2 regions of the Paenibacillus baimaensis genome follow, and region 1 is predicted to be linked to the other one. Evidence: riboswitches for the same ligand, from Rfam matches in the RefSeq annotation. Region 1 holds a riboswitch; the other holds the start of a gene.
What was found. Region 1 has a riboswitch for ZMP and ZTP ahead of rpiB (ribose 5-phosphate isomerase B). Riboswitches for the same ligand answer to the same signal wherever they lie in the genome.

Region 2: linked by a shared signal. The riboswitch ahead of OB236_RS22710 (DJ-1/PfpI family protein) and the one ahead of rpiB (ribose 5-phosphate isomerase B) in region 1 are both predicted to bind ZMP and ZTP.

The regions. Positions count from the first base shown of each region.
Region 1 covers NZ_JAOQIO010000036.1:129,314-136,887, reverse strand. Annotated here, with positions in the region: gene spoIIR (stage II sporulation protein R) at 1-47, shown strand, start outside; gene OB236_RS12750 (L-threonylcarbamoyladenylate synthase) at 157-1,227, shown strand; gene OB236_RS12745 (manganese efflux pump MntP) at 1,312-1,875, shown strand; gene OB236_RS12740 (low molecular weight protein arginine phosphatase) at 1,984-2,562, shown strand; ZMP/ZTP riboswitch at 2,648-2,728, shown strand; gene rpiB (ribose 5-phosphate isomerase B) at 2,891-3,349, shown strand; gene OB236_RS12730 (TIGR01440 family protein) at 3,385-3,954, shown strand; gene glyA (serine hydroxymethyltransferase) at 4,024-5,271, shown strand; gene upp (uracil phosphoribosyltransferase) at 5,614-6,243, shown strand; gene wecB (non-hydrolyzing UDP-N-acetylglucosamine 2-epimerase) at 6,300-7,442, shown strand.
Region 2 covers NZ_JAOQIO010000089.1:24,600-32,173, reverse strand. Annotated here, with positions in the region: gene OB236_RS22720 (ion transporter) at 1-351, shown strand, start outside; gene OB236_RS22715 (hypothetical protein) at 391-1,491, shown strand; gene OB236_RS22710 (DJ-1/PfpI family protein) at 1,684-2,283, opposite strand; ZMP/ZTP riboswitch at 2,341-2,419, opposite strand; gene OB236_RS22705 (S-layer homology domain-containing protein) at 2,509-4,116, opposite strand; gene OB236_RS22700 (NAD-dependent epimerase/dehydratase family protein) at 4,391-5,254, opposite strand; gene OB236_RS22695 (multicopper oxidase family protein) at 5,291-6,763, opposite strand; partial or broken gene OB236_RS22690 (epimerase) at 6,874-7,125, opposite strand; gene OB236_RS22685 (hypothetical protein) at 7,020-7,256, opposite strand; gene OB236_RS22680 (NAD(P)H-dependent oxidoreductase) at 7,450-7,574, opposite strand, start outside.

The DNA of each region.
Region 1 (7,574 bases):
AGATTCATTTCTTTCTGTGGGATTTACTGAAGAAGATATTTGCTTAAAAGATCAAAAACAGGGCAAGCCCTTGAGACCAAATAGATATTATGATGAATACATGCAGGAATTTTGAACCATGAACAATGGATCCTGCACAGATTGGAGGCCTATGCGATGACAAAATTATGGAAAGCTACTGGCGACGATCTGGAGCTCGAGGAGCTGACAGAGCCCGCGCGAATTCTTCGCGAAGGTGGGTTGATCGCGTTTCCTACGGAAACGGTATATGGCCTTGGTGCCGATGCCCGGCAGACAGATGCGGTCAATAAGATTTTCATGGCAAAAGGACGGCCCTCAGATAATCCGCTTATTGTACATATTGCAAATCGGTCTCAAATGGCAGGGCTGGCAGCTCCTCCGGATGAGACTGTTTCGCGTTTGCTGGATCTTTTTTGGCCTGGGCCTCTGACAGTCGTTCTTCCTATCAAACCAGGCGTTCTCTCACCTCTGGTCACAGCAGGCCTGTCTACGGTTGGGCTGCGTATGCCGGACCACCCGGTCGCCTTGCAGCTGCTTAGGGCTGCTGGCTGTCCAGTAGCAGCCCCCAGTGCGAACAGCTCAGGGCGGCCAAGCCCTACAACAGCCGCACATGTGTACGATGATCTGGCCGGTCGAATTGACGGTATTGTGGATGGGGGGGCTACAGGCGTTGGTCTGGAATCCACAGTGGTCGAATACACAGCGCCGATCGGGGATGGAGGAGGCGTGCTTCATATTTTGCGGCCAGGTGGTGTATCGGCTGAGCAATTGATTATGGCGCTGCCTGGCATCGAGGTGCGCGAAGCCTCTGTACACCCGGATTCATCCTTAGCGCCACGCGCCCCTGGGATGAAGTACGCGCACTACGCGCCTCGCGGTGCGATGACCCTCGTTCAGGGCAGCGCTCCTGAACAGGTGCTCGCTCGCCTCCAGCGCGAGCTCGACCAAGCCCACGCACGCGGAGAGCGTACAGGCGTACTCACTTATCGTGAGCACGCCGATGCACTGCGCGCGGATACGGTTGTCGCCTGCGGAAGCCTGGGCGACCTTGAATCCGTTGCGCACGGGCTGTACGCCGCGCTGCGCCAATTCGATGAAGCCGGCGCGGACTTCATCGTAGCCGAAGCCTGCCCCGAATCGGGTATCGGGGCCGCTATTATGAACCGGCTGCGCAAAGCGGCAGCCAACCGTATTATCCACGTGTAGCAGCAGCCATAAGTCCAAACCCAGTCATGATTCTCTACTTGTCCGCATATGTTGATGAAGAACAGGACAGGGGGTCGACAGGAGATGGACTGGGCGTCACCACTGATGGTGGGGCAATTCATAACCATACTGGTCATGGCAGTAGCCTTAGGTCTGGATGCGTTATCGCTGGGTATCGGAATCGGGATGAAGGGCATTCGAAAGTGGGATATCCTCAAGCTGAGCCTGATGATTGCGGTATTCCATATGGTCATGCCGCTTGCGGGTATGTTTATGGGCAGCTATATGGGTTCGTTATTAGGTGGAGTAGCGACGATAGCAGGAGGCATCCTGCTTGTGATTCTTGGTATACATATGATCTACAATTCCTTGAAAGGGGAGGCGGCGAAATCCGTTGATCATAAAACCTTTCTGGGCATGCTGCTGTTTGCGATTAGTGTCAGCATCGATTCATTCTCCGTCGGCGTATCGCTGGGCATGTTTGCCGGTGACCGTGCGCTGACGGTACTGATGTTCGGTACGGTAGGTGGAGTCATGTCCATTACCGGATTGATGCTTGGCCGTAAAGCGGGACGTTGGGTCGGAGAGTACGGGGAAGCCGTAGGTGGAGTCATTCTGCTGGCATTCGGTGCACGCTTTTTATTATGAATCGGATTCAGGGCTACAGCTACATATCCATTTTTACGTCGTTTTGAGGTACAATAGGAATAGGGCTCAACAGCCAATCATCATAGAGGAGAAAGGCGGGGATTTCTAATGAACCGAATATTGTTTGTGTGTACCGGGAATACGTGCCGCAGTCCGATGGCAGAAGGTATGCTTCGCGCGATGTTGAAAGAGCAGGGGATGAATCACATAGAAGTCCGTTCGGCCGGGACCTCAGCGGGTGATGGCTATCCTGTTTCCACTAATGCAGCAGTTATATTGCGGGAAAAAGATGCTTTGCAGGCGATTAGCTCTTCCTCATTAACAGGATCTTTGCTGGATTGGGCAGATGTGGTGCTCACCATGACCACGAGTCACAAGCAGCAAGCGATCCAGCGTTTCCCGGCATTCGTAGACAAGATGCACACACTCAAAGAATTTGTGAGTGATGATCCTTCCGCTAAAGCGCGTATGGACGAGTTGGCTGCGTTGATTGCTGAGCTTCAGTTCAAGCAGTCTTTATCCCAGCAGGTGACGATGGAGGAACGAGCGAGAGTGAGACAACTGGAGCAGTCTTTGCCCGACTATGATATTGCCGACCCGTTCGGCGGATCTTTATCGCTATACAGACAGTGCGCAGCAGAAATCGAGGAATGCCTGCATCGGTTGGTACGACGTCTTAAAGCGTGAGATTTTTTGAAAAAAAGTTCAAGGAAATAGGTTTTTTTACGGCTTTACAGCCTTGATCATTTCCGTTATGATAAGAATAAGAAGCAGGACCTGATGTAACTGGCGACGAGTGGGGCTTACCACAATGGAGCATCGGGGCATACGGCCGGTCGCCTGGGCAAAGAGCATTGCAGTGCTGATAGTGGCATGCAGTATGCTCTTTTTTCGTTTAGGATTCACCATATTTGATTTCATTTTTCTGTACGCATTACGGTATAATGGACAAATTGGATGACAATCAAACTCATCATACGATAGTGTCCAGAAAACTTGTCAGGAGGCGCATCAAATGAAGATAGTAATAGGCTCTGATCATGCAGGCGTTCAGTTGAAGGATGGAATTATTAAGCTTGTGCAATCTTTGGGCCATGATGTGACAGACGTAGGCTGTCATAGCACGGATTCCGTGGATTATTCGGATTATGCGATCGAGGTTTGCAATAAGGTTGCCGCAGGAACGGCCGACAGAGGGATCTTGCTTTGTGGGACGGGAATTGGAATGACGATTGCAGCTAACAAAATCGCCGGCATTCGCTGTGCGCTTGTACACGATCTGTTTTCGGCCCAAATGACCCGTCAGCACAATGATTCCAACGTACTGGCAATGGGGGAACGTATTGTCGGACCGGGACTGGCTGAATCCATTGTGAAGGTTTGGCTCGAAACCGAGTTTTCCAACGGTGAACGTCACGTGAACCGCATTCACAAAGTAATGGAATTGGAAGACAAAGTCACTCCTCAATCGTAATCATTCGTACAGCTTGACGAAGGAGGCAACGGGGTATGGACATTCAGTCACAGGTAGAACAAGTGCTGCGTGAGCTGGTACAGGCAGGTAATATCCAGACAGGACAGCTGCTTGTGATCGGGACGAGTACGAGCGAGGTGATGGGTCATCACATTGGTACTTCAGGCACAGAAACGGCTGCCCAGCCTATCTTCGCTGCGATTGAAGCCGTTCGCGTCGAGGCGGGTTTTTACCCGGTATTTCAATGCTGTGAGCATTTGAATCGGGCGTTAGTCATGGAGCGTGCAGCGATGCTGGCTTACCGGCTGGAGCCGGTGTCGGCGATTCCCGTTCCGCGTGCAGGCGGCTCTATGGCTTCATATGCCTACAAGCATTTGCAGCAGGCCTGTCTCGTTGAAGCCGTGTCGGCCCATGCAGGCATAGATATCGGCGGAACGCTGATCGGGATGCATCTGAAGCCGGTCGCGATACCGCTGCGTCCCTCGATCCGGATCATTGGCCATGCCTCGGTGCAAATGGCCTATACCCGTCCGAAGCTCATTGGTGGTGCTCGGGCTGTATATGTGGTAGATGAGAGTTCTGCTGACAACGGATTTTGTGATTAAACCCAATTAACTATAATGTAGAAGCTTACGAAGTAAGTTTTCTGCGAAAATCTAAAGGAGGATTTTATTATGGAACAATTACGTAAGCAGGACCCCAAAATCGTGGAGGCTATGAATCTTGAAATCGGTCGTCAACGTGACAAAATCGAATTGATCGCATCGGAAAACTTCGTCAGCGAGGCGGTACTGCAAGCAATGGGTACGGTACTGACCAATAAATACGCTGAAGGCTACCCTGGCAGACGTTATTATGGTGGTTGTGAGTATGTAGACATTGTAGAGGACATCGCTCGTGATCGTGCCAAGGAATTATTTGGAGCCGAGCATGCCAACGTACAGCCGCATTCCGGCGCTCAAGCCAACATGGCTGTTTACTTGGCAGCTCTACAGCCTGGAGATACGGTATTGGGCATGAGCTTGGCTCACGGTGGTCACTTGACCCACGGCAGCCCGGTTAATGCATCCGGTATTTTATACAACTTCGTTTCCTACGGTGTTAGCGAAAGCGACTCCCGTATCGATTATAATGATGTGCGCAAAGCGGCATTCAAACATAAGCCTCGTATGATCGTAGCTGGTGCCAGCGCATATCCACGTACGATTGATTTTGAAGCTCTGGCGTCGATCGCTAATGATGTAGGCGCATTGCTCTTTGTTGATATGGCACATATCGCTGGTCTGGTAGCGGCTGGTCTGCATCCAAACCCGGTTCCACATGCACACTTTGTAACGACGACTACCCATAAAACACTTCGTGGTCCTCGCGGCGGTATGATCTTGTGCCGTAAACCATGGGCTGCTGCCATCGATAAAGCTGTATTTCCTGGTACCCAAGGTGGTCCTTTGATGCATATTATTGCTGCTAAGGCTGTATCCTTTGGCGAAGCTTTGCAGCCGGAATTCAAAACTTACGCACAAAAGGTTGTCAACAATGCCAAAGCATTAGCGGAAGCTCTAATTTCCGAAGGTATCGATCTTGTATCCGGTGGTACCGATAACCATTTGATGCTGATCGACCTGCGCAACACGAGCATCAGCGGTAAAGAAGCTGAGCACTTGCTGGATGAAGTTGGGGTTACGGTTAATAAAAATGCGATTCCTTTCGATCCAGCCAAGCCGATGGTAACCAGTGGTGTTCGTGTTGGTACTCCGGCTGCAACTTCCCGCGGTATGGATGAAGAAGCAATGAAAACTATTGCCAAGATCATTGCCTTGACTTTGAAAAATCCAACTGATGCTGCTGTACATGACAAAGTCCGCGGTATGGTTAAAGATTTGACTGCACAGTTCCCTTTGTATCCGGGCCTGTCCTACTAATACCTGATTATCAGGCTCGCCTCCTCAACTAACGAGTGCGATCTATAGACCATAGCCAAGAGGCTGGAGATGATGTAGAGATCTCCGGCCTCTTCATGATTTCAGGAAACGGCCTGGGACCACTCCGAAACTGAGCAGCGATTGACACGCCATGAACGCTCTTCGCATTGGCTTCTATGAGTTCGTACATGAATAGGAACGGTACATTCATTGCGTCCAGCCCGCCTTTTTACGCTGGAGCCTGACAGTCGCTGAGTCTGTCGTCAATGCGCGAAACTTGTTGGGATAACATCTCACAGGTGTGGTATAATAGACGAGATTTGGCGTAAAGGGGAATTGTTTATGGGAAAATTATTTGTGTGTGATCATCCGTTGATCCAGCATAAGCTTACGTACATACGGGATGAATCCACACTAACCAAAGATTTTCGCGAATTGGTAGATGAAGTATCGACACTGATGGCGTACGAAATTACAAGAGACATTCCGCTTGAAACCGTGCAAGTCAAAACACCAGTGACCACGACGGATTGCAAAGTGATTTCGGGCAGAATGCTGGGACTTATCCCGATTTTGCGTGCAGGACTTGGCATGGTAGATGGTATTCTGAGATTAGTACCCGCAGCCAAGGTAGGTCATATCGGCTTGTACCGTGATCCAGAGACACTTGAGCCTGTTGAGTATTATGTAAAGCTGCCTACCGATGTACAGGAACGGGAATTGATCGTGATAGACCCGATGCTGGCAACCGGAGGTTCTGCGAATGCAGCTATAACGGCGCTGAAGAGCAGAGGCTGCTCGCAGATCAAGCTGATGTGCCTCATTGCGGCGCCCGAGGGTATTCACGCTGTACAGCAAACGCATCCCGATGTGGATATATATGTAGCAGCTATTGACGACTATTTGAATGACCACGGTTACATCGTTCCCGGACTGGGAGATGCAGGTGATCGTCTGTTCGGTACGAAATAAAAATCAGCAAGCAGATGAATCTATAACAGAAAATGTACATAGGGGGACAGCCGTCCATGGGTAAAACCAAAGTAATAACGATTTTCGGAACCCGGCCGGAAGCCATCAAGATGGCGCCGCTGGTACTTGAGCTTCAAAAGCATTCTGAATTTATCGACTCACGTGTATGCGTTACCGCACAACATAGGGAATTGCTGGATCAGGTTCTGGAAACATTCCATATTACACCTGACCATGATTTAGATGTCATGAAGGATCGTCAAACATTGAACGAAGTGACCGTACGGGTGCTTCAAGGGCTGGACCCGGTATTCCGCGAAGAAAAGCCGGACCTGGTGCTCGTACACGGAGACACGTTAACGACATTCCTGGCCAGCTATGCGGCTTTCTTACAGCAGATCCAGGTGGGTCATGTGGAAGCAGGTTTGCGTACCTGGAACAAAATGTCACCGTATCCGGAAGAAATGAATCGCCAACTGACCGGCGTATTATCCGATCTGCATTTTGCTCCGACCCAGTTATCTGCCGACAACCTGCGCAAAGAGAATAAGTCAGAGGCAACAATCTTCGTAACAGGAAATACGGTGACAGATGTGTTCCAGTATACGGTGCAGAATGACTTTACCCACAATGTACTGGATTGGGCAGCAGGTAAGCGTCTGATCCTGATGACCGCGCATCGCCGCGAAGCACAAGGTGAGCCACATCGGCAAATTTTCCGTGCCGTGCGTCGGATTGCTGATGAGTTTGACGATATTGCCATCGTGTATCCAGTTCACCCGAGTCCAGCTGTAAGAGAGCCGGCCTACGAAATGCTGGGTGATCATCCGCGTATCAAGCTCGTAGATCCGCTAGATGTACTGGAGCTGCACAATTTATATCCGCATACCCACATGATTTTGACTGATTCCGGTGGGTTGCAGGAGGAAGCTCCTTCGTATGGAGTGCCAGTTTTAGTTCTACGTGAAACAACAGAGCGGCCGGAAGGTATTGATGCAGGAACGCTGGAGCTTGTCGGAACCGACGAAGAGCATGTGTATAATCGAACCCGTGCATTGCTGACAGATCCGGTATTGTATGAAAAAATGAGTCAGGCTGCCAACCCCTACGGCGATGGAAAAGCATCGGAACGGATCGTGCAAGCCATCCTTTACCATTTTGGACATGCTACAGCAAGACCGGAGTCATTCCAACCGTGACAATCCTATGACAAACGTCAGAGCGTGCAGTAGTACTGTTTGGTTTGGAATTGCTAAAAACGTTGATATAACAGCATTTTTAAGAATTTCATCCACAGTTATTTAGAGAGAAAGACAATTGACAAACCCGAC
Region 2 (7,574 bases), on a different contig from region 1:
CTGTCTGCGTCGCTGATTACCCTGTTCCAAATCGCTACTTTCGATGACTGGGCTAACATTTATCGGCCTATTGCGGAGAACAGTCCACTTTCCCTCGTTTATTTTGTTACGTTCATCTTTCTTGCCGTCTTCGTTATGCTGAATCTGGTAGTCGGTGAGATTGTTAATAATGCAGCCAATATTCCTGCAGATGTCGAGGAAGATATAGCCGGTATCGAAAAGGACGTGCATGATATTAAGGAAGACACATCGGAAATTCAACAGCTGCGGGACGAGGTTCGGGAGTTGAAATATTTGTTATTGGAAGAACGAAATGAACGTAATGAACGGAAATATAAATCAGTTAATTAATATAGAAAATGCGAACAAACTTGGGGAGGTTGTGGTATCGTGCAAGAAAAACTAATGAAAATCACAAAAAAACAGAAAACAGGATTGATCCTATGTGCTATTGTTATTCTGGCCATATACGTAGCTTTTACCGTTTATTTCGGTTTATTTATGTCAAACGCACGAGAACAATCGTTTTTGGATCACAAAAACCGTATGGATATCACTAAGGTAGAGGTTAAATATCCTCCTCAAAAACCTAACTTTAATGAGGTTAAGGTTGGTTCTTACCTGGAGAACATACATAATGTTTCTATTGCAGATTCGACATTTTCTGCCGATCTCTACATCTGGTTCTCATGGCTGGGTAATAAAGATCTGAATCCGGGTGAAACCTTTCAGGTTATAGGTGGAAAAATGGATTCAAAGGAACTTTCAAGCGAGCACTATTTAGATAATGGTAATAATTACCAGCGCTATAAAATTACCGTTACTTTAGATAAGGTTTTCGATACTACGCGTTTCTCACTTGAAGATCATATGCTTAATATCTATATTGAAGATAAGAAAAATGATGGAGGAGCATTAAACTATGTTGTGGATGACAACTCAGCCATCAGCTCCAGAGTGAAAATTCCCGGTTATCGTGTCACTAATTTTCAGAATGTGGTTAAACCACATGAGTATAAATCCACCTTTAGTTCGCCCAATGCAAACGGCTTAAACCGGGTATTCTCTCAATATGCGATAGCTATTTCAATGAATAGAATCGACTGGAGCTTTTATTTCAAAATATTTTTTCCGTACTTATTATCAGTTGCTCTGGGTTTAATAGTATTATGGACAAAACCGGATCTTATCGATGCACGAACAGGCTTAGGTGGCGCTTCATTCTTTGGCGTAGTTGCCAACGCATATGTTGTAAATTCCCTCGTTCCAGCAAACGGAGGCACCTTTGGACTCTTGGATGTCCTTACGTTATCGTCATTGATTTCGGTCTTTTTAATTGTGGTAGCATCCATTTTGTCCTATAACTTTTATAAAAGACAAGAGAAACCGGAATTATCGATGGTGTTCGATAAAGTGGTATTTTTCTCGATTACAGTCGGCTATTTATTGTTATCTCTTATTTTACCGTTCTGTACTTATTTGAATGCTTAATGGATCACAATTCGTAACCTTCGATCGACATTCGTAATAGAAAAGAGCAACCCACAAGTTTATAATGTAGATTGCTCTTTTCCTTATGAAACTTTAAATACTTATAAGCCCTATTATAATAAGCTTTGTAAACTCTCCTGCCAGTGGCTTCAATAAGCTGCGGCCTAGTATATGGAAAATTTACTATGCGTTTTATTCGTTAGGCATGTAAATATTAGATAAGTTTCCTGATCGATAGTACGGATAGTCCATCAGCTTTTGAACCTTTTTCGTCATATCCGCATTTGTTAAAGATTCAACAAGGTATAAGCCTAAATCAATAGAAGCTGAAACACCGCCACCCGTAAAAGTATCCCCGTCCCGTACTATGCGGGCTTTAATAACCTGTGAGCAATAAGGAGTCAACAATTCGTAGGCAGAAGGGTTCGTTGTAGCCATTTTCCCATGTAAGAACCCTGCGGCCCCTAAAAGCAATGCACCAGTACAGACAGATACTTTGTACTGTACATCGCGTGCACTTTGGATCCATGAAACGAATTCTGTATCATATTGCAGTTCTCTAGTGGGCATACCACCAGGAATAAATATCAAATCATAATCAGATAAATCTGGGTTAACATGCTTGATTTTAATCGTCATACCCCGATCGTCAGTAATTTCCTCTTTGTTCGAACAGAGATCCCACGTTACTCCCTCTTTGGCTTTTAGAATGCTTAACCAAGATACCGCTTCGTAAAAACCAACAAAATCTAACGTTGTCATCTTGTCAAACAGAATGTAGGCCATCTTCATCCCTAAGCACCTGACCTTTCATAATTTGAAATAAAAAAGCATCTGATCTAAGATCAAATACTTTGCCCAGGCGTACGGCTTATGAAATATGTGCTCCCTCGTAGTTACCTACGTTACGCCAGTGACACATACCAAATTATTCCTAAATCATTTATATCAGAAGCATTTGAATATTTCAACGATAAATTATGTTTCTTGGTGTTAATTATGTAATACTAATTCAATTTATCTCTCGTTATGTACCTCAAAGTTAGGCTTGGCACTTATTAATGTTACACTCGCATTCCCACCGTTTTTTCCATAGATTTGTTGCCGATAGTAGCTGTTTGGCATATAGGTAATATAGGATATAATGCCTGCGCTCATATCGCCTTTAGGGTGCAATTGTCCGGCAACCCAGTAATAAGTCTCTCCAGCTTGAAGAACTGTTTTGAAAGGGTTATAACCTCTTTTTATATTAAGATCTTGTTCATTTTGTCCGTTTTGGCTTTTGCTATATACGATGTGATCATCGCTTTCCTGTGGGATATAGCTATCCGATTTGTTAAACACGATACCTTCATTAGTTTTACTGCTCTCATCAATGGGGCTGATACTGATATGCGCCTTACCTCCATCAGAGTTATACAACCATGGATACGGTTCTGTTAGTTCTTGTTTTACTTTGGAATAGGAAATATAAGATTGAAGCGGAGCTGATATCTTTTGTAATTTATATCGATTCTCGTTTGAATCGTAAACCTTCCGATCGAACAGCATCCCTTCGGTTTCAGACCTGAATGGATCATAAGGGTCCTCTACATCTACAACGATAAACTCCAATAATTGTTCATGATATATGCCGTCTGCCGAATCCCACTTGCCTTTATGGATATCAATAGAGTCTATAAACTTTTCGGGAAAATATCTGGGCCACATCGTAAATACATTTGTCCCATGCCATAACACTTCAGCTCTCGACATCGCATGCTTATCAACAGGAAGAATTTCTCCTTGATTAAATGCGAGCATTCGACCAATACTTACTACTGCTTGTTCACGGGTCAGGGGAGAGCTAAGGGCAAGCTCGCCTTCCGCATCTACCCCGGTAAGTAAGCCACGCTTAGCAGCTTCAAATACTATTTTATTGTAAGTGTACTTCTTTTCGGCTTCTTCCACTTCCAGAACAATAGATTGTAGAAACTCTATGTACTTCGCAACCGCCTGTCCGTAAACAGCCTCAGAACGTAAGTAGCAGGTTTGAGACTTATCCTTTTCGACAATGCAGTAGGTCCCTTCCGTTTTATTGGCCTTGAACTTCGCAATTAAATCATTCTGATACATTCGCAGTTCTTTAATTAACTGGGGAACCTCCTTGACATCATTTATATTCCCGATAGCCATCCCTCTAAAATTCGGAAGGTTCTGAAGAGTTTTTAACTCATCAGGCTTCATCCTCATAATTTCCTGCTGAGATCGTTCCCTGGCAAGCATTCGATTTTTTTCAGCGGCTTGGGTTGCTCTGACCAAGGTTTGCGCAGCATCTCCGCGAATAATGGGACTTGACCAATCACTTCGATAATCATCATAATAGATTCCATCATTCCTGGCTGCATCGTAGTAAGGAAGAAACAACGAGGCATCGGATGGTTGTGTACGGATCGGAAGATTAAGCGCTCGTACAACCATGGTTAAAAACTCTTCTTCCGTTATGAGAGTATCCGGTTTGAAAGTACCGTCCGAATAACCGCTATCATTTGATGGTTCTGCTGAGACGGATTGAGAATGAATTAGGAACATGCTAATAAAAATAACTAGAGCTAACATTGTAGATAATAGTTTTTTCATATTCATTACAAAAATACTCCTTCTTTAAATTGATATTGTTTATATATCGGTTTTTTTCCAATAAATATGAATTCATATTTATTGATTAATCAATATCAATTAGTCCCACACGACTACCACTACGACAATGCTGATAATCAAGTTTTTTTGTTTTGTGCATCCATCAATCGAACCTCCTTTTTTGTGCTGTAACTTAGTCCAAAAGACTATAGACGATTAAAACGAGAACGATGATTCCAGTAGTACTGATTATTAATCCTTTTTGCATCGTGGACTGATATTACCTCGCCATAATACCGTTTATTGTTTCAGCTATAGCAGCTTCATGAGTAGTAACCTGACCGCTTCCAATATATTCGAGTTCGTATTCTTGAAGATTCCAATCGTTACTTTCATAGCGATCTAGTAATGCTCTTGATCTCGGCTCATACGCTCGAAGCAGGCGCAGTTTCCAATCGCTGATGAGTTCGAACCGGGGCGCGATATTAACGGTAGAAGCAGCTATGGTTAGCAACGCTTCTGTAGAAACGGTCGAGCCGCCGCGTAGACGCCAAGTCTTACCATAAGAAGATTCCTTTAAAGCAAGCTCCACCGCATATTGTGCGGCATCATTGAGATACAGATACTCCCGTTTAACAGAGGGGTTACCTAGAACCTTCACCTTTTGCCCTTTTGCGATTTTCTTGAGTGAATAATGAAAGATCGTATTGGAAGCTCCCGCCCCATACAGCTCAGGACTATTCAGATGTAAATAACGTTGATCGAAATTGGCCAGCAGCAGTTTATTCTGCCCTGAGGGACGATAAACACCTTCTATGATAACAACTTTGGCACCTGTTCGGGAAGAGACTGTCTCGATTGCTTTGAGCATCTGTTGTACCTTTTCTGCATTCTCATCATAAGTCAAATATATGCCGCAGTAAATAACGTCGACTCCGTCTGCAGCAACAAGCATTTCGTCTGCATTTCGAACATCTCCTTGCGCCGTAAGCAAACGCGGGGAATGATCGAAAGCTTCTTTCATACGGGACAGCTTGTGTTGTGACCCTGAATAAGCGATGACATCCATACCTACTTTTATTAATCCCTCAACCAGAACGTTTCCTATTGCGCGGCCTGCTCTTACAACCATTGCTTTACGCATTGCGATCACTCCTAATTTTTTTATTAGATGTTGATATTATAGGTCGGGAAGATTACCTGAATTGGTTCCTACCCGAAAAGGCGTTGTAATTCCCTCGTAGTTCAGCATCATGCTCATCCCCATTGAGGCATGCTGGAGATTATGGCAGTGCGCCATCCACAAGCCCGGATTGTCCGCGACAAGGTACACTTCATACGTTTCTCCCTTTTTTGTCAGGAGTGTATCCAAGTAGACAGGGCTGCCCTTTAAAAGAACACCGTTTTTGCTCCATACCCGGAACGTATGCCCATGTATATGGAACGGATGATCCCCTCCCCCCTCATTAGTGATTGTAATGAGTACACGATCCCCTTCCTTCACATTCATCGGTGGAATCTCGTGGAAGGAATGGTTGTTGATCGAGCTGACGAAGAGGGAGCGTCCAAGTCGTAATTCAAACTGCTTATCAACTGTCAGCTTATTGAGCGGATCATTCGGAAGTGGGGAGCCGTAATTTACGAATGAGAACATCTCCCTGCCACCTGACGGCTCAGGATCGGTTCCGCTGCCAAACGTAATCGAAAGGCTCTTATCCAAATCGTTTCTTATAACGACCTTGTTATGCTCGGGAAGTTGAACGAGCAAATCATAGCGCTGGCCTGCCCCTATCGGTATAGTAACGCCGTCCAGCTTACCAGTTTCATGTAAATCGTGGCCATCCATTGCAATAACTTGGAAGGGCGCCCCGTCGACCGAAATGTTTATCGTATCGTTTCCTGCATTGATCAGCCTCAGTCTCTCATAATCGCCTGCTTTTCCCGCTAGATTCAATCCACTAGCACTACCATTCAACAACATAGCTGAATTCAACTGTTGGAAGATCGCCGATATTTCTGTCGCGGTGGACAGTGGGATGGACGAAGTCCGCGGCTCCACAATAAACGAACCAAGCAGTCCCTTCTGTACCTGAATGGAGCTCATCTGATGAGAATGGTACCAATACGTGCCTGGTTCTGAAGCGGTAAAAGTATAGGTAAACTGGTTCCCAGGCATTATAGATTCCTGCGTAACTCCTGCTATTCCATCCTGTGAGCAGGGAACCTTTACCCCGTGCCAATGAATTGTAACACCTTCCGCAATGTCCTTATTGTGCAGCGTGACAACTACTCTATCACCCTGCTGAACTCGAAGTTCTGGACCCGGCGACATGTCGTTAAAGGTCCATGCTTCGACCGTTTTGCCATTATCAAGCTTCACTGTGGTGCGGGCAGCTGTTAGTTCGAACTTGCGTATTGGTGCCGATGTTTCCTTATCTACTATCTTCTCGCAAGAAACTCCATCGTTAGGGTGGTCATGAGATCCCTCTGACGAGACGGCGTTTGCGGTATGCTGATGCTGTCCCATATTGACTTTCACAGGCTTCTGAAGCCTAATTTGCCAGAAATATAAACTGATCGTCACTCCAATTAACAGTAAGAGCAGCGAGAAACCAAAGAAGAAAAAGTGCTTTTTGTTATTCGTTTTCCCCATCGCAAATCAGTCCTTCACTATAATATTTATTATGCAAAAATCCATGTCTGATACTGTAGATCACATCAATTAAGTGATCAATCAATAAATTTCATCAAAAACATTATTCATTATCTCCCTTGCAACCCGCGAATCGTTAAGGTGATACCTTTTTCGAACGGTGTCGCGACAATCGGGCCGATGAGCCGTTTGTATTTGTCTCCATTCAAAACAAGCGGATCCTCAGTTAAATATAACATTTCAACAACTTCTTTCATCACTGGGACGACCATGCCGAGTAGAGATAACCCAACTCTCCCCAGTGAAATAATCGGTTTCGAGCTACCACTTGCTTTCCGAGCGATACGTACGAATACCCTACCCTAGCCGCGAGTTGCTCCAGCTTTTGACGGGATCGTCCGAGGGCAATCGTGTGAATCCCTCGCTTGATAAGATCCTCAGTAATTGAAGCTCCTGTTCCTCCTGTTGCCCTTGCAACGATAGCTTTATTCACATGTATCATCCTCTCCAATTTGTCATGTTATTGATTGATCACTCAATTACTTAATGCCAATACTATACCACCTGATAATTGATTGGTCAATCACAAAATTATTGATTGATTACTAACTATCAAGTCCGCGATTTACGCAGTCTTGATTTGGACAACATGCTTAACTATTTTCACAATTTCAAGCAGATAATCATCACGCTTTGCTTGCCATATCTGAAATTTGTCGGAGAAAAGCTTTCCGCTTAGGTTCATCCGAGCGGTCAGTCGAATCGAAGAAAATATGATATATGATTTCAAATCCACAATATTCAAATATTC